One region of the Paenibacillus sp. BR1-192 genome, then DNA from elsewhere that is predicted to be linked to it. Evidence: riboswitches for the same ligand, from Rfam matches in the RefSeq annotation. Region 1 holds a riboswitch; each other region holds the start of a gene.

Region 1 (7,259 bases):
TTCAGATATTGGGGATCTCCATCCAAATGCAGCACCTTGCCCGGCACGTCAAAGTATCCTTTATCCGCAAGCTGGCCGCCTTCAGTATGCCGCAGGCTGGCCAGTTGACGTTCGCTCTGCTCCTGTCTTTGCTTCTGCAGGCGGTCCAGCGATTCATTGGCTTTGATCTGCGCCTGCTTTGTTCGTTCGCTTAAGGTGGGATGCGGGACCGTAACCAGATCATCAACGGGAGCATCGGCCAGTAACCGGAATTCCGTCCCTTTGATGACGATATTGTTATTTTGCCGCATGCCTTCTACCCGGAACGTTACATCGCCGCCGTAGGATTTACGAACGACCAAGTCTCCCAAGTTCATCACAACATCACCCCTACCCTATGGTATGGGCTACTGTGACTATTGGTTCTTGTTCAGCGCCAATTTATCGCGCGGAGGCCATCCGTAAGCTCCAGAGACTCCCTGAACGGCTGCGTCAACGGATATTGGCGCCGAACAGCACGTTGCTAAGCCGCGCATACTCCTCAATGCTAAGCGTCTCTCCGCGCCGTGAAGGCTCGATCCCTGCTTCCTGCAGCAGCTGCTCCAGCCGTTCACGTCCCTCACCCGGGAAGAACCGGCTCTTCAAATTGTTGGCAATCGTCTTCCGTCGCTGTGCAAATGAAGCCTGGACCACCTCGAAGAAGAATCGTTCATCTTCCACGCGGACGGGCGGCTGTTCCCGGACCGCCAGGCGAATCACGGCCGACTCGACGTTCGGCTGCGGAATGAACACCGTGTGCGGCACGATGCAGACCAGCTTAGGCTCGCTGTAGTATTGAACGGCAATGCTGAGACTTCCGTAATCCTTGCTTCCCGGTGCAGCGGCCATCCGTTCGGCCACTTCCTTCTGAATCATCACCACGATGTTCTCCAGCGGCAGCTTCTCCTCCAGCAGCTTCATGAGAATCGGCGTCGTCACGTAATACGGCAGATTGGCAACCACGCTTACCTTCGATACGTCCGCGAAATCCTGACGGAACAGCTCATGAAGATCCACCTTCAGCACATCCCCATGATGAACCCTCACGTTCCCGTAGGGCTCCAGGACTTCCCTTAGGATGGGAATCAGGCGCTGATCGATTTCGACCGCGGTGACGGTTCCTGCCGTCTGCGCCAGCTTCTCCGTCAGTGCACCGATGCCAGGTCCGATCTCGAGCGCGCCTTTATCTTCATCCAGTCCTGCAGCTTCCACGATTTTATACAAAATATTCTGATCGATGAGAAAGTTCTGGCCTAGACTCTTCTTGAAGGAGAATCCATGGCGCGAGATGATCTCCTTCGTCCGTCTTGGTGTTGATATATCCTCGATCCGACTCATTAGCTAAACGCCCCCTTCTTCCAGCTGTGCAAGTGCTGCCAGAAATTCTTCCCGCGATATTTGAAACATGGCCAATCGTTTATGGAACTGCTTGCTGTTGCAGTATCCGATGCCCAGCAAATTACCCATCGCCATCCGTCTTGCCGCAGCCTCCGGGTGAGCCGATAATCCTGCCTCCAGCATATCCTCCAAACTGATCAGGCTCTCTGCACCCTCAAAAGACGTGTGGACCCGCTCCAGCGCGCGCCGTATCGCCTCTGGCGAGGCATTCTCCACTCCGATATCCCCTTTCCGGGTAGCATCCGCTTCCGGAATGAAGGCGTGCTTGCAGCCGGGTACGCCCTGATCCACGATTTTGCGGATTCGTTCACCCGCATGGTCAGGATCCGTCAATATGATAACGCCTCTGCGCTCCTGGGCAAGCGCTATGCGCTTCAGGATTTGTTTGTTGATCGCTGAACCGCCGGTTTCGATCGTGTCGGCTTCTACGGCCCGTTTAATGGCAACGGTATCGTCCCTGCCTTCCACGACAATCACTTCTTTAATCATGCGTTCGTTCTCTTCCTTCCCAAGCAGAGCAGGCCTGTACAACGTTAAGGCTCAACCCGTTTAGCCTTGATTACTCCGGTCTTAACAAAACAAAAGAAGAGGAAATATTCCCTCTTCTTGATCATCATATATTATAAGCTAAATAGTATAGCATTAGAATGGCAAAGTAAATTGGAATTCATGCGTCTAGTTCAATTCAGGTTTAACCGGACCGATCACGTAAACGGTGCGGCCGCTTTTCCGGCCGAAATTCATGGCCGATTTCAACGAATCGTAATAGACATCGATTTTGTTGCCTTTGATGGCGCCGCCCGTATCTTCAGCACGGCGGAAGCCGATGCCTTCGATGTAAACCCACCATCCGATCGGGATGATATTAGGATCAACGGCGATGGTGCGACCTTCCGTAACGCGTGTGCCGGATGCGGTACGCGTACCGATTCCTTGCTGTTCGGCGGAATACGCGGTCATCGACACGTTGTTCAATACCTTCTTGTATTTAAAATCAACGCCTGCGCGGGAAACCACGTTGTTCTCAACAGCCTTGGCGGTCGTTACTTTTTTCGTGCCGGACAATTTAGCCGGTGTAGCTTTTACATCGGTGGCTGCCGCCTGGACGATAACAGGCTTCTCCACTTTTTTCGTGCCTACGGCAATGATTTTATCCTTCGTTCTGCGTTCGATTTGTTGGGAGACCTTAGTCTTGGAAACCAGCTTGCCATTGTGGTAGACCTTCTCGTAATGGTTCACCATAAGACCAGACTCGCCCCGCTGAATGACGCGGTTATCGCCCTTTTCAAGCGATGGATCGGCCGTCTTGATCACGCGGAATTCGCGGTCTTCCGTTTCCTTAACTTTTTGCTTCGTGACGCGAACGACATGGATATTCATATTGCTGGTCAGCTTCGTGTCTTGCGACGGTTGTACTATATCTTCACCCTGGATCGTAACGCCAGCCTCTTTGAGTACATGATCAACTGTATCCTGGGATGTAAATATGGTTTTGGTTTTGCTGCCTACCGTAACGTTGACTGGAATAGCTCTGTCAATAATAATTCGGTCTCCGTCCCGGATTGCGCCGTTCAGGGGCATCGAAATTTGATCTTGGGGACTCAACGTGATCGCTTGCTCATCCAGCAATTCCTGCAGCAACGATCCACGTGTTTCCACCGTAGTGACCCGGCCGTCGACGACAAGCTGAACTTCCTTGCCTGCCTGGTCATGTACAACCAACGATATGAGAAGTGATACCGTAACGGCACCCATGGCGCCGAGCAACATCAGTTGACGCAAATTGTCATGCTTCCATCTCAATGCGTAAGACATGCTGGATGATTGTGATTCATGGGTTTCTTCAGGTTGAAAAATGCCCACTATTCCATCCTCCTTCATAGTCCCGCCGTCTAGGTAAACGCATGAATGCATTTGACGTGACTATAGCAATTTTTCTCACAGGGCGCCCTGCTATCTATCTACACCCTGCGTCAATTCCCGTCTTCCGTCCATCTGCCATCACCTCCTGTTTACCAAGAGTATGATGGACCCGTCTCCATTATTCAAAAATAAAAGAAGCCATTGAAAGAGTACTAGAGGCTCTAACGTGGCTTCCTGATGAATGAAATCATGGAAATGGTATGCACGAGATTTCCCCTCTTATTTCGCTTACGGAGTTAGCTGTCGGGTTCGGACGTAAGAGAGACGCCCTATATCCGGATGCCCGCTCATGGCGAGATCCTTCAAATTCACCCCAAAGACCCGAAAAAGAAATCAAATACAGCTTCGTGCATCCAGACCAGTATGCACCGCAGTATCGGTTCCCCCGTTCTCCAGAATTTCGGAGATTAAGCGAGACGGTTCATGAAATATTCGGCTGCGATCTGCACATCGCAGCTTCTTATCACTGAAAAGATGATATCCTGTTTGTATGCAGGTTGTAAAGCGACATTCAACCACATTTTCTCAAGTAAAAGGTTAAAATATTGTAATATCAACGCCTTTTCTGATTAAAAAACTTTAATTAATCGAAAATGCTCCCTTTTTCATGGCTTTTGCTCTTGTTTTCGTTAAATACCAAATCGTTCCAGCGCATTTTTGGTGGTAATTTGGGCCAATTCCTCATAGGACAACCCTCTAATTTCGGCCGCCGCCTCCGCCACCAATTTTACATATGCGGTCTCATTTCGTTTCCCGCGGAAGGGATGAGGTGTCAGGTAAGGCGCGTCCGTTTCGATCAATAATCGATCAAGCGGAACCTTTGCCAAAACCTCTTTGGGCTGCTTCGCATTCTTGAACGTAATCGGCCCCCCAAACGAGATATGGAATCCCATATCCAGGCACATTTTGGCCGTTTCCCAGCTTCCGGAGAAGGAATGCATGACACCGCCGACCTCGGAGGCTTTTTCCTCACGCAAAATGTTAACGATATCTTCATGCGCATCCCGGTTATGAATGACAATGGGCATGTTCAATTCCCGGGCAAGCCCGATCTGGCGCCGAAGCACGCGGTGCTGCACTTCCTTGGGGGACGTATCCCAATGATAGTCCAAGCCGATCTCCCCGATTGCCACCACTTTCTCGTGACTGCATAAAGAGGCGATCCAATCCAGGTCCTGATCCTCCATGGTGATCGCATCTACAGGATGCCAGCCTACCGCTGCATATATAAAATCATAAGTCTCAGCCAGCTTCATCGTGGTCGGGATCGTCTCCCGGTTAAATCCGATATTGATCATCCGCGTAACGCCGGCTTCAAGCGCCCGCTGAATTGCAGCTTCCCGGTCTTCGTCGAATTGGGGAGCGTCCATATGAGTGTGCGTGTCGAACAGCATACTATCCACACTCTCCTTCCTGTCGTTTCTATGTCGTCTATTTTCCATTAGTTGGTTGAATGCAAGGGGATTAACGGTTGTCCTGTTTTGCCTGATTTAATGCTGTTGTTTGAAAACGTCGGCTATCGTCTCCGGCATTTGACCCAGGAGCGGGCCCACCTTCTCCTCCGGATAATAAAGATGGTACCGCCCTTTATGAATGCCGCTGATCGAGCGTACGATATCGGATACCTCCGAGATTTCCCTCAGCTCGTCATGCCGGTCCAGAAGGAGAATCTGTTTCTCGTTAAGCGGCATATCGGAATGAACCTTATCATAAGGAAGATCTGTTGGAAAATCAATCTCCAGGTCATATTCCGGTTGCAGCCCCACGGCGCGGAACGCTTGGCGGATCCCGTCGATGGTTTCCAGATCGATGTTGTCGATTTCTACATATTTGTAGAGCTTTCGGTGCATGAAACGGCCGCATAATTCGCTAAGAAGCGGGTCTTCCTCCTCCGTCCATTGCAGAAAGGCCGTTTGAATCAAGGCTTCATCAAGACGCAGGTATTGTTTCACGCCGATATTCCCCGAAAACAGCGCAGGCAGCGGCTCGATCATGAAACGGAAAGCATATCCACGGTCATGCAGCTCCTTGGCCCGGCGAAAGATTTGGCGCAGGATGATTTCGGAGCTTCGGGTGACGGGATGAAAATACACCTGCCAGTACATCTGATACCGCGACATGAGATAATCCTCCACCGCGTGCATGCCCGATTCCTTCACGACGACCCGATCGCGGTACGGCCGCAGCATCCGCAAGATTCGGTCGATATCAATCGTTCCATAATTGACTCCCGTATAGTAAGCATCCCTTAGCAAATAATCCATCCGGTCTGCATCCAGCGGACTAGTGACCAGATTCATGACAATTGGCTTATCGTAGGTTTTGTTAATAACGGAGGCGACCTTCTCGGGAAAATCGGCACCGAGCTCCTGAAGTACCCGATTGACGCAAGTATCTCCGAGCAGGATCCGGCATGTCCAATCCTCGTGGTTCATATGAAAAGCTTCTTCTATGGAATGCGAAAAAGGTCCGTGCCCCACATCATGCAGCAGCGCTGCGCAGAGCGCAACTTGCCGTTCCTCGGCAGGCCAATCGGAATACCCTCTCCGTTCGAATTGAGAGATGATTCTTCTCGTAATTTCATAGACTCCAAGAGAATGGGAGAATCGGCTGTGCTCAGCTCCATGAAAGGTCAGGAAAGAAGTGCCCAACTGCCTGACCCGGCGAAGCCGCTGAAATTCCGGGGTATCGATTAACCGCCATATAATGTCGTCCTGCACATGAATGTAATTATGGACGGGGTCCTTAAACACTTTTTCTTCCGAAATGGGTGAATGCATTTCATCTCATCTCCTTCTCGTTCACGCTTTGGTTTTAGCCGATAAACACTTCTTTTGACATTTAATGTCGAACTGTGTCGAATAACGTAAAATCGCGCTTTCCAAATCGACAAATCCAAAATCGTCGTGAAAATTGGTTCGATTATGGTAATTCCGTTGCTATATAAGGCTTTTGTTCACTATACTTTCGTAAACAGGTTCCGATTTCTCAAAAATATAGGTTGACTGTTTTGGGAATCGTTGGTACTATAAATAACATAAAAACTAGAACTATGTCGAATTATGACTTTTTTAAATTATGGCGAGAGGGGCATTTATAAGTTATGATGAAATCAACAGGAATTGTAAGGAAAGTCGATGAGCTTGGACGGGTCGTCATTCCGATTGAGTTGCGCCGCACGCTCGGAATTGGTGAGAAAGATGCATTGGAGATTTATGTAGACGGCGAACGCATCATGCTTAAGAAATATGAGCCTGCGTGCATCTTCTGTGGTAACGCTGAGAACGTCACTTACTTCAAAGGTAAAATTGTTTGCCATGAATGTATCTCGGAAATCCCTACACCTGTGACAAATTAAGATTTTTAGTATATAATAGCATTATTACATTTTGTTAATTCTAACCTTTTTCATATCTCCTTGGTGCCTTTCTCGGCTATGAACCCGGCCGCAGGAGGGTCTTTTTTTGGGATTAAAGAATTATACGTTTTCAGTGAAGCGTATCCTTTCTTTAATCCCATTTATATGTTTTGGGGTCCCCGTAAAGTATTTGGAATAAGCATCGAAGCTTGGGTCCACTTTGTGGGGCTTTTTGTTTATCCCCCTTGGGCCAGGCAAGCCATATTCACGACTCCGTCAGGAGTGCGTTATAGATGTCCCTTTTCGATACGCCGCGATCACCCGCGGTTTTTTTCATGGCATCCTTGCGGCTTAGTCCTTCCCGCTCATAGTGCCCCACATGCTCCTCCAGCGAAAGCTCCTGCCACCAGGCATTTTTCTCTTTCTGCTCCTCTTCTGCACTGCCGGCTTCCACCACCAAACAATATTCGCCCAGCGGCGGATGCTCCGTGAGCCAGTCCAGGCATTCGGAAATGCTGCCTCTCACAAATTCCTCGTAGCGCTTGGTGAGCTCCCGTGCCAA
Region 2 (7,259 bases), 460 kb from region 1:
ATGTACTTTTTGAACGGTGTGTTATCGGGTGAAAGTTCATAGCGTACGGTGCGGTAGGAGGATTTATCGAAAACGCTTTTCTTAGCTAACAGGAAAGGGCGTTTTCGCAAATATAAATAAACCGAATAGTCGGTTTTAACAGGGGGATGGAGTATGAAGCATTTGTTTGGCAACCGCGCGTTCGTGCTGTTGATGGTATCTGATTTTATGCAAAATATCGGGATCTGGATCCGCAATATGGCGCTGTTGTTCTTTATTATGGAGCAGAGCAACCATGACCCGGTCGCCGTATCGCTGCTGACCGTGATTGAATACGCGCCGATCTTCGTGATTTCCATGGTTGGCGGCGTACTGGCTGACCGTTGGCGTCCCAAGCGAACGATGATATGGGGGGATATTTTAAGCTTCATATCCATTCTGCTTATTTTGTTTGTTGTGTATGCGGGATATTGGCAGGCCGTGTTTGCGGTGACGCTGGTCTCGGCCGTCGTATCGCAATTCTCGCAGCCATCGTCCATGAAGATCATCAAGCGGTGTTTGCCGGATGAGCATGTGCCCGCGGCCACGGCGTTATCCCAGACCTCGATGTCGCTGTTTATCATTTTGGGACCTATGGTAGGCACGACGATTTATCAAGCATTTGGATTGCAGGCCTCTTTAATCAGCTTGCTGATTCTGTTCGGCGCTTCGGCGATCGTGTTGGCCTTTCTGCCTTCCACCGTGGACGAACCTTCCAAGGACTCGGAATCAGCCGGTTCGTTCGTGAAGGACATGAAGGCAGGCTTCGCCTACATCGGTTCCAGCCGGCTGTTGAAGGTGCTGCTGGTGGTCTACGTTTTATTGGCGCTGGGCAGCGGACTCGTACAGCCGCTCGACATCTTCGTCATCACCGAGCGTCTTCAGCTGGAGATGTCCAGCGTCCAGTGGTTCACCGCGCTTGAGGGCTTGGGCATGTTGATCGGCGGTGTGATCGCAGCGGTGATTGCAGGCAAAGTGAAAGGTTCCTACTTGCTGTTCGCGGGGCTGGCCTTCCTTGGACTCTCGACCTTTGTCGAGGTGCTGTCCCAGTGGCCGATCCTGACCGGCTCGATGCGCTTCGTCACCGGGGTGCTGATGGCCATGGCCCAGACGGTCCTGATGGCGGTGATGATGCAGCAGGTGGAAGAGAAATTCATTGGCCGGCTGAACGGCGTGATGACGCCGATATTTACCGGCATGCTGCTCATCGGCTCCGGGCTGACGGGCTGGTATATGTCGGTAACCTCCATTGTCGTAGTGTATTTTACGGCAGGCGCGCTCTTCCTGCTGTCGTCATTCATCAGCATGAAGCTGCCGATCGCCAAGGTGCCGGTGCAGGAAACGGAGGCGCCTGTCAGGGTAGAGACTGCGGCCAAAGCCTAGCGGGTGAGTGAAAATCTATACATTTAAACCGAATCTGGCAGAATGGTATCCAACACGAACGGGCTTCGTACTGATAAAGACAATCCAAAAGAGCGGTGCCGGGGAGAAACCCGGGCACCGCTTTTTCGGCATATGCGATTCCTCGAAGGAAGTGAAAGGCAGTCACCCCGCTAAAGCTGATCCGAAGCTCCACCCATGGACAGGGTGCTGTGCCTATATCCATATATCGCTTAAATGGCCACACCGAATCCGATCCATGTTATTCGCTGCAGCGTGGTCAGCAGATCAAGGCATACGGAACATCACATCTGCATCTGTCCGTCCCTGACGGACACGATCGTGATATAATTCACGTTCTTGCCAAAGAAGCTGCGTTACAATGTTGGTAACGATAACACGAATATCATGAGCTGCATTCGGATAGGTAGACAAAGCGGATGCGGAAGAAATGAGGGAGTGACCATGGCTTACCATAAACCTGAGCGCATTGCGGAGATTACCTTGGAGAACGGGGTGAAAAAAGCGCATAACTCCGCCATAAACGTGATGATATTAGGATTCCTTGCGGGGGCATTTATTGCGCTCGGCTTTTTGCTTGACATACGCGTGATTGCCGGAGCGTCTCCGGAATGGGGAGGGATTGCCGGTTTTATAGGCGCGGCGGTATTCCCCGTCGGCCTGATTCTTGTCCTGCTTGCAGGCGGGGAGCTGCTGACGGGCAACATGATGGCCGTGTCCTTGGCCAGATTCAAGAGGAGAATTTCCACGAAGGAGATGATGCGGAATTTAGCGCTTGTCACGGTCAGCAATATGTTGGGAGCGTTATTCGTCGCTTACTTCTTCGGCCATGTGACCGGTCTGACAGGCAGCGGCGTTTACCTGGAGAAACTGGTGGATATGGCCGGGCATAAGCTGGACGACAGCTTCCTGCAAGCCTTCCTGTCGGGCATCGGGTGCAACTGGCTCGTAGCCCTCGCCGTATGGCTGTCCTACGGATCGGATCAGATGAGCGGCAAAATTCTCGGGATCTGGTTTCCGACCATGGCGTTTGTCGCCATCGGGTTTCAGCACGTGGTGGCCAACATGTTTCTCATCCCGGCCGCGATTTTTGAAGGCTATTACAGCTGGGGCGAGTATCTGATGAACTTCATTCCGGTATGGCTGGGCAATTTCGTTGGCGGCGCGTTATTTGTGGGAGCGACATACGGAACCGTTTATTTAAAGCAGGAGAAACAGGCCGCAGCCGCTCCGCGCGGCGAGCAGACGCCTGTGCCATCGGCCGGCGCTCCCCAACAGGTTCATTCGGCGCAGAATGTTTCCTAATGCCGGAAGCCTGGCGAGCGTCTGGCTTAAAGAAAAAGCTGCGATCAACCGCTGCCTTTCATCAAGGATGGTTGAACGCAGCTTTTTGTCGTGATACGCGAGGCTGTTCCCAGTAATGAATCAAGCAGGGAACAAGCCCGCTATTTTTTTAAATGGTAGGGAACCGTCGTGATGATCACGTCTCTCCGATACAGGAGATGTGCCCGGATGAGCAGGCTGGATTGATTGTGCAGGAAATTATGCCAGCCCTTCTTGGGGATGAACTGCGGAATGACGACGGTAACCTGATAGTCGGATTCGCTCGCCTTGCGCTGCACGGTATCGATGAATTTCGTCAGCTGCTGAATGATGCTCCGATAAGGCGAGTGCAGCGTTACCAGCCGGATGTCCGGCTGCCACTTTTTCCATTTTTCCTGGAAGGCGACTTCCTCCTCCCGCTCGAACGGCACGTACACCGCGATGATTTGGCCCGCTCCCAGCGATTTGGCGTAATTCAGCGAGTTCTCCACCACATGCGTGATTCCTGCCACAGGCAGGATGATGACATTCCCCTCAATCGGCTTAACCGGCTCGCAGGTCGTAATCCGGAGCTGGTCCGCTACCGCCTCGTAATGCTTGCGGATCCGGGTGAAAATCCAGATGATCAGCGGCAGGAATATCAGCACGGTCCACACCTGGGCGAATTTCGTAAAGAAGAAGATCATGGTCACGATAAAGCTGATGCATGCGCCGGTGGTGTTAATGATCAGCTTGACGATCCAGCCTTCGGGCTTTTCGCGAATCCATTTCACCATCATCCCCGTCTGGGAGAGGGTAAACGGGATAAACACGCCGACGGCATAGAGCGGAATCAGATGCTCGGTTTTGCCTTCAAAAGCCAGCAGCAGCAGAATGGAGAAAAATCCAAGAATAATGATTCCGTTCGAGTATCCCAGACGGTCGCCGCGGACGGTGAACATTCTAGGAATGAACTTATCCTTCGCCAGATTGACGGCAAGCAGGGGAAAAGCGGAATACGCCGTGTTGGCGGCAAGGATCAGAATTAAGGCCGTTGTCCCTTGTATGAAGTAATAAAGCGCATTTCGCCCGAAGGTATGCTCGGCAATTTGGGAAACGACTGTGACTTGTTCGCTGGGACTGACCCCATAGTAATAAGCCAGGAAAACGATGCCCGAAAATAACAGGGCCAGCAGCGATCCCATCGCCACCAGAGTTTTGGCCGCGTTATTCGGGGCCGGGTCTTTGAAATTCGGAATGGCATTGGAAATCGCCTCCACGCCGGTCAGGGCGGAGCTGCCCGAGGCAAATGCGCGCAGGAGCAGAAACAAGCTCAGCCCGGCTACGGGCGTGCCGATCGGCGTATGAAGCTCCGGAGACGCATGGCCTGTGGCAATGTTGAATATCCCTACCCCGATCAGGATGAATAACGCAAGCACGAACAGGTAAACCGGATAAGCCAGTATGGAGGCCGACTCCGTAACCCCTCTTAAATTCAATACGGTCAAGCATAGAACGAACACGATGGAAATCGGCAGATTATAGGCATGCAATTCCGGAAAAGCCGACGTGATCGCATCCGTCCCGGCCGACACGCTGACCGCAACCGTCAGGATATAGTCCACGAGCAAGGAACCGCCGGCAACCAGCCCCGGGTACATGCCCAAATTCCGTTTGGACACGACATATGCGCCGCCGCCGTGCGGATAGGAGAAAATAATTTGTCTGTACGACAGGATAAGTGCCAGCAACAAGACCAGGACGCCGACGGCAATCGGTATGGAATACCAATAGGCAGCTGCCCCGACGGTCATCAACACAATGAGGATTTGTTCCGGGCCATAGGCCACGGACGATAGCGCATCGGATGACAGGATGGCCAGCGCCTTGGTTTTATTCAGCTTTTGTTCGCCTAATTCCGTCGATTTAAGCGGTCTTCCGATGAGGAAGCGCTTGATTGAGGATAACATGGTTGTTTTTCACCGCCGCTTAAGATTAAGTTCATGGTAGAAGCTCCCTGAACGGACTTCTATCGGTGTTTTTTATATGCTGGACATAGGAACGGTCACCCTTCCTATGCTGATTTTTGGCAAACAAAAAACACAGGTTAGAACCCTGTGTTTGATCACAAGTTCACAACCCTCCCGATCAACGCTGACGAGGTTAGCTGTCGGATTCGGGCGGTGAGAGTCGCCCTACCTGATTCCATCGCGGCGTACGTACGCGATGGAATCAGGATTCACCCCTTAGTATGGTTGAAGGATCCTATAGGTATCCCTCCATACGGTTGGTTCCCCCGCTTTCCATCAAGGAAATTAAGCGAATGTCATGTGAATATGAAGAATGTTTTCGAAGCTGAATAGTATATTACGCCTGCTCCAATCGTTTGTAAAACATCCTCCAACGATCATTCGAACAGAATTATTTATAAAAAATGACAGATAAGCGCTTACATAAAGACGTGGCTTTGACAGGCTTTTTATTTTGCATGTTTTCTGCGAAAATCACGAGTTTCTATAATATGGAAGGTTATTCGCGGGGAACATCGGTCACTGGGAGGATGCCATATAAACAAATTCGCCATGCCGGTCTCGGGGGAGGAGACACTGGCATGGCGAATTTTTTTGGGAGTGGTCCATGATTCGGCAAGGAAGAGAAAGGGTCTGGGTTCCTCTTCTTTGCTCTTGATAGGAATATACCCGGGGGGAAGAAAAGTGAATCACCTGATTAGAAAAAAATGTATGACTTTACTGGAACCCCGATTTTCTTTTAAGATAAAGGGATATGATGCAGCCGAGCAAAAGGGGGAAGCACGAAATGACTCAAGCGATGATTCATCAGGAAAACGGCGTATTTCCGGCGGTATGTCCGTTGGATTGTCCCGATACATGCGGCCTGCTGCTGCATAAAGAGAACGGAAAAATCGTCAAGGTGACCGGTAACCCGGAGCATCCGATTACGCAGGGAGCCATCTGCAATAAAGTCCGTAATATGGCACACCGGGTGTACCATCCGGAACGCGTGCTCTATCCGCTGCGAAGAGTAGGTCCCAAGGGAGAGGGCGCCTTCGAGCGGATCAGCTGGGACGAAGCCATTCAGGAGATAGCCGGACGCTATAAGGGCTTGATCGAGGAATACGGCTCCGAGAGCATCCTGCCCTACAGCTTCTACGGTAATATGGGGATATTGAGCGTCGACGGCATGGACCGCAGATTCTTCAACAGGCTGGGTGCCAGCCGCCTGAAGCAGTCGATCTGCAATTCCGCGGGCAATGAGGGCTGGAAATCCGTGATGGGGTTTAATGGGGGAACCGTTCCGGAGGACACCGTACGAGCCGACGTCATCCTCGTCTGGGGCGGCAGCATCGTCAGCACCAATATGCACCAGATGGTGATTGCAGAGAAAGCGCGCAAAGCCGGTGCTAAGGTCGTTGTGATCGATGTCCACAAGAACCAGACGGGGCAATGGGCGGACTGGTTCATTCCGCTGTATCCAGGCACGGATGCGGCGCTGGCCGTCGGCCTCATGCACATCATGTTCCGTGACGGCATGGTAAATGAGGAATTCCTCCGCAAGTATACGATTGGTCATGAAGCCTTGCGCGAGCACGTCAAAGAATACACGCCGGAGCACGTTTCTTCCATTACCGGCATCTCGATCGAGGATATCGAGAAATTGGCCGAGCTCTACGGCCGGGCCGATACCTCCTACATCCATATCGGCAACGGTCTTCAGCATCACGACAACGGCGGCTTGACGGTGCGCAGCATTGCCGCGCTTCCCGCTTTGACCGGACAATGGGGCGGAGGGGCCGCGAAGTCGAACGGCGGTTACAACAGCATGGATAGCGACGCGCTTGAGCGTCCCGATCTCCGGCCGAATCCCGAAGCGCGCACCATTAACATGAACCGGATCGGCGAAGCGCTTGCCATGACCGAACAGCCGATTAAGTCGCTCTTCGTTTATTGCAGCAATCCGCTGGTTGTGGCTCCCGATACCGAGCGGGTCAGGGAAGGGTTTGCACGGGAAGATCTGTTTACGGTTGTGCATGACCTGTTTATGACGGACACGGCCAAGTATGCCGATATCGTGCTCCCGGCAACCTCCTCGTTCGAGAATACGGACCTGTACGCTTCCTACTGGCATCAGTACGTTCAGCTGCAGGAGCCGGTCATTCCGGCACTTGGGGAGAGCAAGGGCAACGTAGAGCTGTTCTCCATGCTGGGACGGGCTATGGGATTCCAGGAACCGGCTTTTCATGAGACCGAGGAAGAGATGATCGCAAGAGCGCTCGACTTCCCGGATAACCCTTATCTAAACGGCGTCACGCTGGACAAGCTGAGGGAACAGCGCCATGTGAAGCTCGATATGACGCCGCTTGACACGTATCTGGATCGTTTGCCGACACCTTCGGGACGCATCGAGTTATACTCTGCGCAGCTGGAGGAAGCAGGTCTGCCGCCCCTTCCGACCTACGTGCCGCTGAAGGAAGGATATGACGGGGTAAGGCGCGGCCGCGGTCATCAATACCCGCTCAT
Region 3 (7,259 bases), 510 kb from region 1:
GTGGCCGCGGTTGTCACCGTCGTAAACAGGGAGGATTGGGCGATCCCGAACCGGACCTCCTTGCCCTCCATGCTGCCTTGCGAGGCGTCGATGCCCAGCTGGTTTAATGCCGGGTTGCCGTTGGTTTCCGCGGCATAGTTCAAGGACAGGAAGCCGATAAACAAGGTCATCATTACCGAGAATATGATCCAGCCCTGCTTACGGCTCTTCGCGAACAAACCAAATGTGTAAGGAAGCGCCGCCCCGAGACTCCACATGGACAGAATCTCGATCACATTGGTCAGCGGGGACGGGTTCTCGAACGGATGCGCCGAGTTGGCCCCCATAAAACCGCCCCCATTGGTGCCCAGATGCTTGATCGATTCGAGCGCGGCTACCGGACCCACCGCTATTTGCTGCTCGCTTCCTTCCAGCGTCGTGACGCTGAGCGTAGGCTTCAGGGTCTGCGGCACCTGCAGCGCCACCAGCACCATCGCAATGATGAAAGCAGCCGGAATGAATACCCGGGTATGCGCCTTAACGAAGTCCTCAAAAAAGTTGCCGACGGTCGTGCCCTTGCTGGTCACCGCCCGGATAAAAGCAATCGCCACGCACAGCCCGGTCGCTGCGGACGTAAACATCATCATCGTAATGACGGCCATCTGGGCCAGATAAGACAATCCCGACTCGCCGCTGTAATGCTGAAGATTCGTATTGGTCATAAAGCTGATCATCGTATTGAACGACAAGGTCGGTTCCATATGGCCGATGCCGTTCGGGTTCAACGGCAGCACTTTTTGCAGCCGCAGAATCAAGTAGCCCGCCGCAACCAGCACGATATTCGTTAACACAAAGCTGACGGCATATCCTTTCCATGTCATCCCCTTGCGTTCTTTCAAGCCGATCAGAGCAAAGATCGGTTTCTCCGCCCAGGAGAACCATCTGTCCGTACCATTGCTTTCATAACGAAACACCTGATATAGATAAGTTCCCAGCGGCTTGACCAGCAGCACCAGAACGAGTATAACGATGGCAATTTGTAAAATGCCCATGACGAATGCCTTCCTCCTTCAGCCGTTTCCCTAGAATTTTTCAGGGTGAATCAGCGCATAAATCAAATAGAGAAAAATAAAAATCGTGAATATCAACATGATCATCACGGCTGATCAGCCTCCGGTTCCGAAACCACGCGCCCGCACCAGGACATAAACAGCATGAGCAGTCCGTAGGTTCCTCCCAAAATGAGCACCATAACTAAATCCTGCATGAATGTAACCTCCCCTAACTCTTGTGGCGTCAGTCCAAACGCTTAGCTCATAACGGATGCCATCAGAAAGGACACCTGATGATGATTCGTATGAAGCACCACATCGGCACCCAGCCCTTTGTATATCAAGCGCGGATTGCCGGAATGGGTGATCACGTAAATCGACTCCGAGGTCCATGTCCGGCAGATCCGCAAGTAGCGGCAGCACAGATTCAAGCTGCTTTCGAACAGAAACACCTTGCTGACGGGAAACTCGGGAATGATCCAGGTCTGCTCGTCTCTTGTATCAATCAAAATGATGGGTTTGCAGCCCAGTTCTCGCAGCCTCTGCTGCTCAGCCCGGTTGTTGGCTATAGCCGCAAACGGAACACGTTTGTGAATCAGCTGGCGGACGAATTCCTCCCCGGCCTTGTTCGGCGCGGATACCAGGATGAATTCCTGTGGTTTCTCCATCTTCGTTTCTCCTCCTAAGGTCAGAAAGAGAAGGCAACAACAAAGAAGCCTGCGGAAAGAGAAGAACTCTTCCCGCAGGCTTCTTACAGGACACGGTGAAATACACCGTGGCCCAAGTCCACGACAATCGTTGCCTCTCTCGATACGCTTACGAGGTTAGCTGACGGATTCGGGCGTGAGAGTCGCCCTACCCATAGACCGTTATCTTGTCTACAGGATTCACCCCAGAGAGATCAGGTTCATCTCCCGACTGGTTCCCCCGTTCCTTTTCCATTCAAGGACTCAGCGAAAATTAAAAACGAGTAGCATGTTATTCTATTAGCCATTGACTTGTCATCCAGACTGGGCATAACAGCACAGCAACAGGAGGTTCACGCGGTGAGAGTCGCCTCTACCTTCAAATCTCAGCAAGGCCCATGGTGCCTTCGCCATCGATCCATAAAGGCTTAGGGGCAGCTCTCACACTGCCTTTAGACCTTCATGAAACGGCTGCCCGTATGCCTTGGTCGTTGATGACCGTCAATTCATAGTTCGTATCATACGTCCGGCCCTGCAGGATGTAAATGTGAGCAAAAACACATCTGGCGTTATGTCGAACAGGAACCAAGCAGTATTTCGTCTTTATCTTCCGAATACTGCTCTATACTATGTATTTCTCTTGTTTTCTCTTATTTATCGCAATCCAACGAGATACCGAGATTTTGCCACGATAATAGATGACACGGCCGATTGTACGCGTTTTCTTTTACCGTTTTCATCACATTTCGGAATCTATTCGTCCCATACGGTCATTTACTTTTCGTTTCCTCCGGCGTATGATTCATCCATCTATTCGAAACACGTGATACGCCGAGCTCCCGACAGACCGGGAGACGGGGGAACCAAAGTCACCAGTCTTCGATTGGTGAATGGGGTGAATCCGCTGCGCCTAGGATCGAAGGGCCCAGCGGTAGGGTGCTCTCAGTCCGAATCCGTCAGCTAACCTCGTAGGCGCGTTGTTGAGAGAGAATACCATCCAAGCTTTGGCATAGCGGCCGCCGGAATTGGGGCTCTAACCATAAATAGGCCTGGAGAGCGGGGTTTCTCTGCTCACCAGGCCTATTTGCCGTGCATATAACATTCTTATAAAGGAGCGTAGATCAAATCATGACGAAACTCATCGAGGCAGCGCTTACACCCGTCATCGAAACCGCAGTGCCTGCATTAGGTGAAGAGACTATCGGCCATATGGAGATATTTCGTTTCGACCGGGGCTCGGCCGAACGCTTTATCCCATGGAGCGATCATGGCTGGAACTGCGGCTTGTTCAAAGTCAGCTGCAAAGACGCGGCAGGATATGTCGAATATGCCCTGCCAAGCACGAGAGAATTTTCGGACCTGGTCCGCTGGGCATCCGTCTTCTCAAGGCTGAGAGGCATGTCCGTGACTGAGGCCATTCGCTATGCCCGAAAGCAGCAGCAGTGGGGACCCGCACGGATGCAACTTGCTGTATCGGCCCTCGCCGATCTGGAGATCAACCTGCATCGGCACATCACCCGAGAGCGGTTAGGCGGACTGCCGCTGGAGCGCTCCTTCCTTATGAATTGCTCGGAGGCGTATTATCATTTCTAGGGACAGCAGCTACAGAGAGCCACTGTCCCCGTTTCCTTTGGATTGGGCACTTCTAAGCAGCCTGATGTTTTTTGAAACCATGAAGAACCCCGTCAAAAAGCCACTTATTTCACCAGGCATTTTGACGGGGTTCTGCAATCGGATCCCGCTCACTTGAACATATTTTTGAGCACCATCATCAGGTTGGCGGGCTTCTCCGCCAGGCGCCGGGTGAAATACGGGTACCACATCGTTCCGTAAGGCATATAACACCGGATACGGTAGCCGTCCTGCGCAAGCGCTGCTTGATCGTTCATCCGCAGTATGCTTGCGGAAGGCTATAAACGTCGTCACTACGCTATTCCCACGTTAGAAACGAGATTGATAATGCGCGATAGGATTAATATTCACGTCAATTTATGACGGTGTATTACGATAATCCAAATCTACCCAAGTGATCGTGCGTTTGCAAGGAGTTAGTTGCCGAGTTATATAACATTGCGAAAATTGTTCATTAATCGCGGGATACTTTGATGTTCAAGCGAATATAAACGAAGAAAAAGACCGCCATCCTTATTGGGCGCGGTCTTCGTTGTATTTAATAAGAAGTGATTGATACCTTTCTTGCCACGCTACGCACATGTTCGAAAGGAACTCAATTTCTCCTTTAGAGAAGTTCCACTCTTTTTCAACCATTTTACACTTCTCTAATAGATCAATATTTTCCTTTTTGAGCTCGGAAATTTCTTCTTTTAATCTATGTAGTTCTTCTGCCTCTGGCTTTTGACTGAGGTTACCTTGTTTTTTGACAATCGTATTCCAGCCTTCAAGTGTTCTCTTCTCGGCATCGGTCTCTTTGGCTAGTGCCTCGGGTGTTTCCCCAGCAGCTAGTCGTTGAAACATTTCTTGTTTGAAATCCTTTGAGTACTGTTTTCTTGTTTTTCTTGTTGTCATCTCTTACATCCGCTTATCTTACGTTAACATTATGCGCGAATACGATTATACCAGCGAAAGATAAGCGTGTCCTATGCCAAACTATGGTAATCATTTAACACTGTGGAACCGTTATCCGAGGCGATAACCGCCGAAATCAACGCATACAAACGTATTGCAGGCAAAGCGATATTCGAAATTGGCCGGCGCTTGAAACACGTTAAGGAGAACGACCTGGCGCACGGTGAGTGGGTACGGTGAGCTGTGAAGAAGGTGGATTTGACGCTGCACGAAAGTTCATTGCGATATGTGGACGCATACCACTTACAAACCAGGCCACGTGGCATGATATAGGATTCCGGGCCCTCTACGAAATTGCACGCTGCCGCCCTAAGAACGTGAGCTTGAACATACGCTGTTGTGCGGTGAAGACTCCGGATGAGATGACAGTGAGGGAGCTATAACGGAACGTATGGCGGCCGTGCAGGCGTTAATCGACCGCTATATTGAATAAAACGACGGAGTACCGGATCGGACCTAGCTCGTGCCTCTGACCGACTATATAACGGACCGCCATCCGGACAAGAATACGCGGAATGAATATCCGTTTATGAGCGGTCGGCAAGAGTAACGTCGCCATGAAAAAGAATATACGATACGTCTGGCGGACAGATACGATACAGACGGAGTGAATTGCGTTAAACCAGAGTGTTGTCATCGTATTGAGAAGGAACACCGCTTTAGAAGCGCTAAAATAAGTTAATCATTTGTAAAAACAATCGTAAATTTTAATATAAATACTCTTTTTTAAAAAAAGAAGGAAATATATGTCTAATTGTATAATTACTCTATATAATATATTTTTAAGAAGGGATTGAAAATTATGAAATTTAAGAGAGTGATACTGCTTACTTTAATGATTGCTTTATTATTACCTACCATTTTAGTGAGCGCACATGATGGTCATTATAACCCTGGCGGATTTGCAGGCGCCAAAGTCTTAAAATACTGGCGTGATGCTAGTGTTCAATCTGCGGGGTACCATAATCGGGTAGACTCGGCTTATTCGAAATGGAATAACATTTCAACAAACGTTAATATCTCCCAATATACTACTGAACCACAATACGGAAGTATCGCTGTTTATGCCGGCCCTATCTCAGGCTCAACTGTTTATGCAGTAGCTGACTACTATGTTTACGGTTTATTTGGATTACAGCAAGTTGGTGTAGGAGATCCGAGAGATCGAACAAGAATCAGAATTAACACTCCTCAGATGAACAAATTATCTTCAACACAGTCATTGGATGTCATGATACATGAATTTGGACACGCCCTTAGCTTAAAACATAACGACGACTCCGGAGCATCTGTAATGAAAGAATTTGAACTGACCACATATGGAACACCACAGCAAACAGATAAAGATCATCTGAAACAAAAATGGGGTAATTAATAATTTCAATAAGGAGGTTAATCATGATGAATAGAAAATCTAAAACTGTTATTTTTACAATCGTCTTAGGTGTCATTACCATTAGTTCAATTTCATGGTATAAAATAGCAGATCAAAAAATCACTTATCAATCAATCGATGCTAAACAGGTTTCTTTTAAAACAGTCGACGAAATGATAAATTTTTCTGAACTAATTATTACAGGAGAACCGCTTGAAAGTGAGAATTTTGTAACATTCGATGAAAATGGTTATACGGAAGATGCATATACTGTAACCAAGATTAAGATTAACAAAGTCCTAGAGAATAAATCAGGCAATGAATATAATGAAGGGGATGTCATTAAAGTAGCTGAACCTACCTATGTTTTTGATAACGGCATTAAACCGGGCAAAACGATATATGCAATCAATGAATATCAATTAATGAATAAAAATAATGAGTATATGCTACTACTCACGCAAGATGTTAAATATGATGATTTATACGTTATTTCAGGTGTCAACGAAGGGAAACAAAACATTGATGTATCTGGTAATGATGGCGAAAAAACAGGAGTTCCACAGGAAGAGAAAAATTATGAGTTTAAAGAGGAATTAAAGGCCCAGTTTGGAATAACTGATTAGTCTCGGCAACGTTACTACATTAGAACTGCAGGAATGTGGATTGTATTTTGAAATTATAAACGCGTAGTTACTGATTATTTGTTGTCTCCAATACTTACTGCCTCTATGCCGCATAGCCTATCGCTATAATCGGTATAGAGGTTTTTTTATTTTTATTCATCCGATGTTACTCGCAACTGCACCGGCTCCGTTCTCAGACTCGCGCTTCATATTTGAATCGATGGCTTCCCGCATGACATCGTATTGGACGGCGAGATCGCTTGCGTTGATCCGGCGACAGGCATTTCCGATTTCGAATCCGTTATGACACGCTTCCAGGCTAAGAAGGCAGATAAAATTGCGGCATTAACCGGCTCTTTACAGTCCACGTTCGTCATCTTTGACGTGCTGCAGTATAACGGTAAGGATTTGCGCCGGCTGCCGCTAATGCAGCGCAAGGAAATACTCGCGACTATCCCGTTACCGTCCACCAGCTTCGGCATTGTTCCGCACATTGAAGGCGCCGGCGAAGCACTATTTGAACAGATTGAGACGCGCGCGATGGAGGGCATTGTCGATAAGCGAAAGGATAGCGTATACGAAACGGGTCGCCGATCGGATAAGTGGCGCAAGGTGATTAACTGGTCTTACGTGGACGTATTTATTACCGGCTACCGTAAAGAGGAGTTCGGATGGCTGGCCGCCGTGCCGGCGTTAGACAACGCAAAAATGCGCCCAGCCGGTATTATCGAACTAGACGCAAATCCTACGCATAAGAAGGCGTTTTATAACGTTGTGAAGCCGTTAATTACCGGAGAGGATCGCAATTTCGTTTACATGGAGCCGCGTATTAGAGCGCGTGTGAAGATGCGGAATTGGACGAAATCGGGAATGCTGCGAAGTCCGGTGTTTACGGAGTTTATTTTTTGTGTATATCTTTTTCAATGTTATATATATTAGTTATCTTCTCTTTATG

The links. Region 1 has a riboswitch for cyclic di-AMP ahead of P0X86_RS32855 (resuscitation-promoting factor). Riboswitches for the same ligand answer to the same signal wherever they lie in the genome.
Region 2: it holds a riboswitch for cyclic di-AMP, as region 1 does, so the genes downstream of both, P0X86_RS30775 (APC family permease) here and P0X86_RS32855 (resuscitation-promoting factor) in region 1, are expected to answer to the same signal.
Region 3: it holds a riboswitch for cyclic di-AMP, as region 1 does, so the genes downstream of both, P0X86_RS02025 (hypothetical protein) here and P0X86_RS32855 (resuscitation-promoting factor) in region 1, are expected to answer to the same signal.

The regions. Positions count from the first base shown of each region.
Region 1 covers NZ_CP120718.1:7,152,736-7,159,994, reverse strand. Annotated here, with positions in the region: gene yabG (sporulation peptidase YabG) at 1-356, opposite strand, end outside; gene rsmA (16S rRNA (adenine(1518)-N(6)/adenine(1519)-N(6))-dimethyltransferase RsmA) at 472-1,356, opposite strand; gene rnmV (ribonuclease M5) at 1,360-1,905, opposite strand; gene P0X86_RS32855 (resuscitation-promoting factor) at 2,092-3,279, opposite strand; cyclic di-AMP (ydaO/yuaA leader) riboswitch at 3,549-3,763, opposite strand; gene P0X86_RS32850 (TatD family hydrolase) at 3,969-4,733, opposite strand; gene P0X86_RS32845 (HD domain-containing protein) at 4,830-6,119, opposite strand; gene P0X86_RS32840 (AbrB/MazE/SpoVT family DNA-binding domain-containing protein) at 6,443-6,697, shown strand; gene rsmI (16S rRNA (cytidine(1402)-2'-O)-methyltransferase) at 6,963-7,259, opposite strand, start outside.
Region 2 covers NZ_CP120718.1:6,692,564-6,699,822, reverse strand. Annotated here, with positions in the region: gene P0X86_RS30790 (TetR/AcrR family transcriptional regulator) at 1-42, shown strand, start outside; gene P0X86_RS30785 (MFS transporter) at 154-1,401, shown strand; gene P0X86_RS30780 (formate/nitrite transporter family protein) at 1,864-2,724, shown strand; gene P0X86_RS30775 (APC family permease) at 2,865-4,691, opposite strand; cyclic di-AMP (ydaO/yuaA leader) riboswitch at 4,858-5,053, opposite strand; gene P0X86_RS30770 (molybdopterin-containing oxidoreductase family protein) at 5,539-7,259, shown strand, end outside.
Region 3 covers NZ_CP120718.1:458,711-465,969, reverse strand. Annotated here, with positions in the region: gene kdpA (potassium-transporting ATPase subunit KdpA) at 1-1,031, opposite strand, end outside; gene P0X86_RS33255 (potassium-transporting ATPase subunit F) at 1,062-1,130, opposite strand; gene P0X86_RS02030 (hypothetical protein) at 1,289-1,699, opposite strand; cyclic di-AMP (ydaO/yuaA leader) riboswitch at 1,829-1,997, opposite strand; cyclic di-AMP (ydaO/yuaA leader) riboswitch at 2,537-2,709, shown strand; gene P0X86_RS02025 (hypothetical protein) at 2,846-3,310, shown strand; partial or broken gene P0X86_RS02020 (proline dehydrogenase) at 3,460-3,612, opposite strand; gene P0X86_RS02015 (transposase) at 3,863-4,243, opposite strand; gene P0X86_RS02010 (zinc metalloprotease) at 5,106-5,678, shown strand; gene P0X86_RS02005 (hypothetical protein) at 5,702-6,304, shown strand; partial or broken gene P0X86_RS02000 (ATP-dependent DNA ligase) at 6,453-7,243, shown strand; gene P0X86_RS01995 (hypothetical protein) at 7,203-7,259, opposite strand, start outside.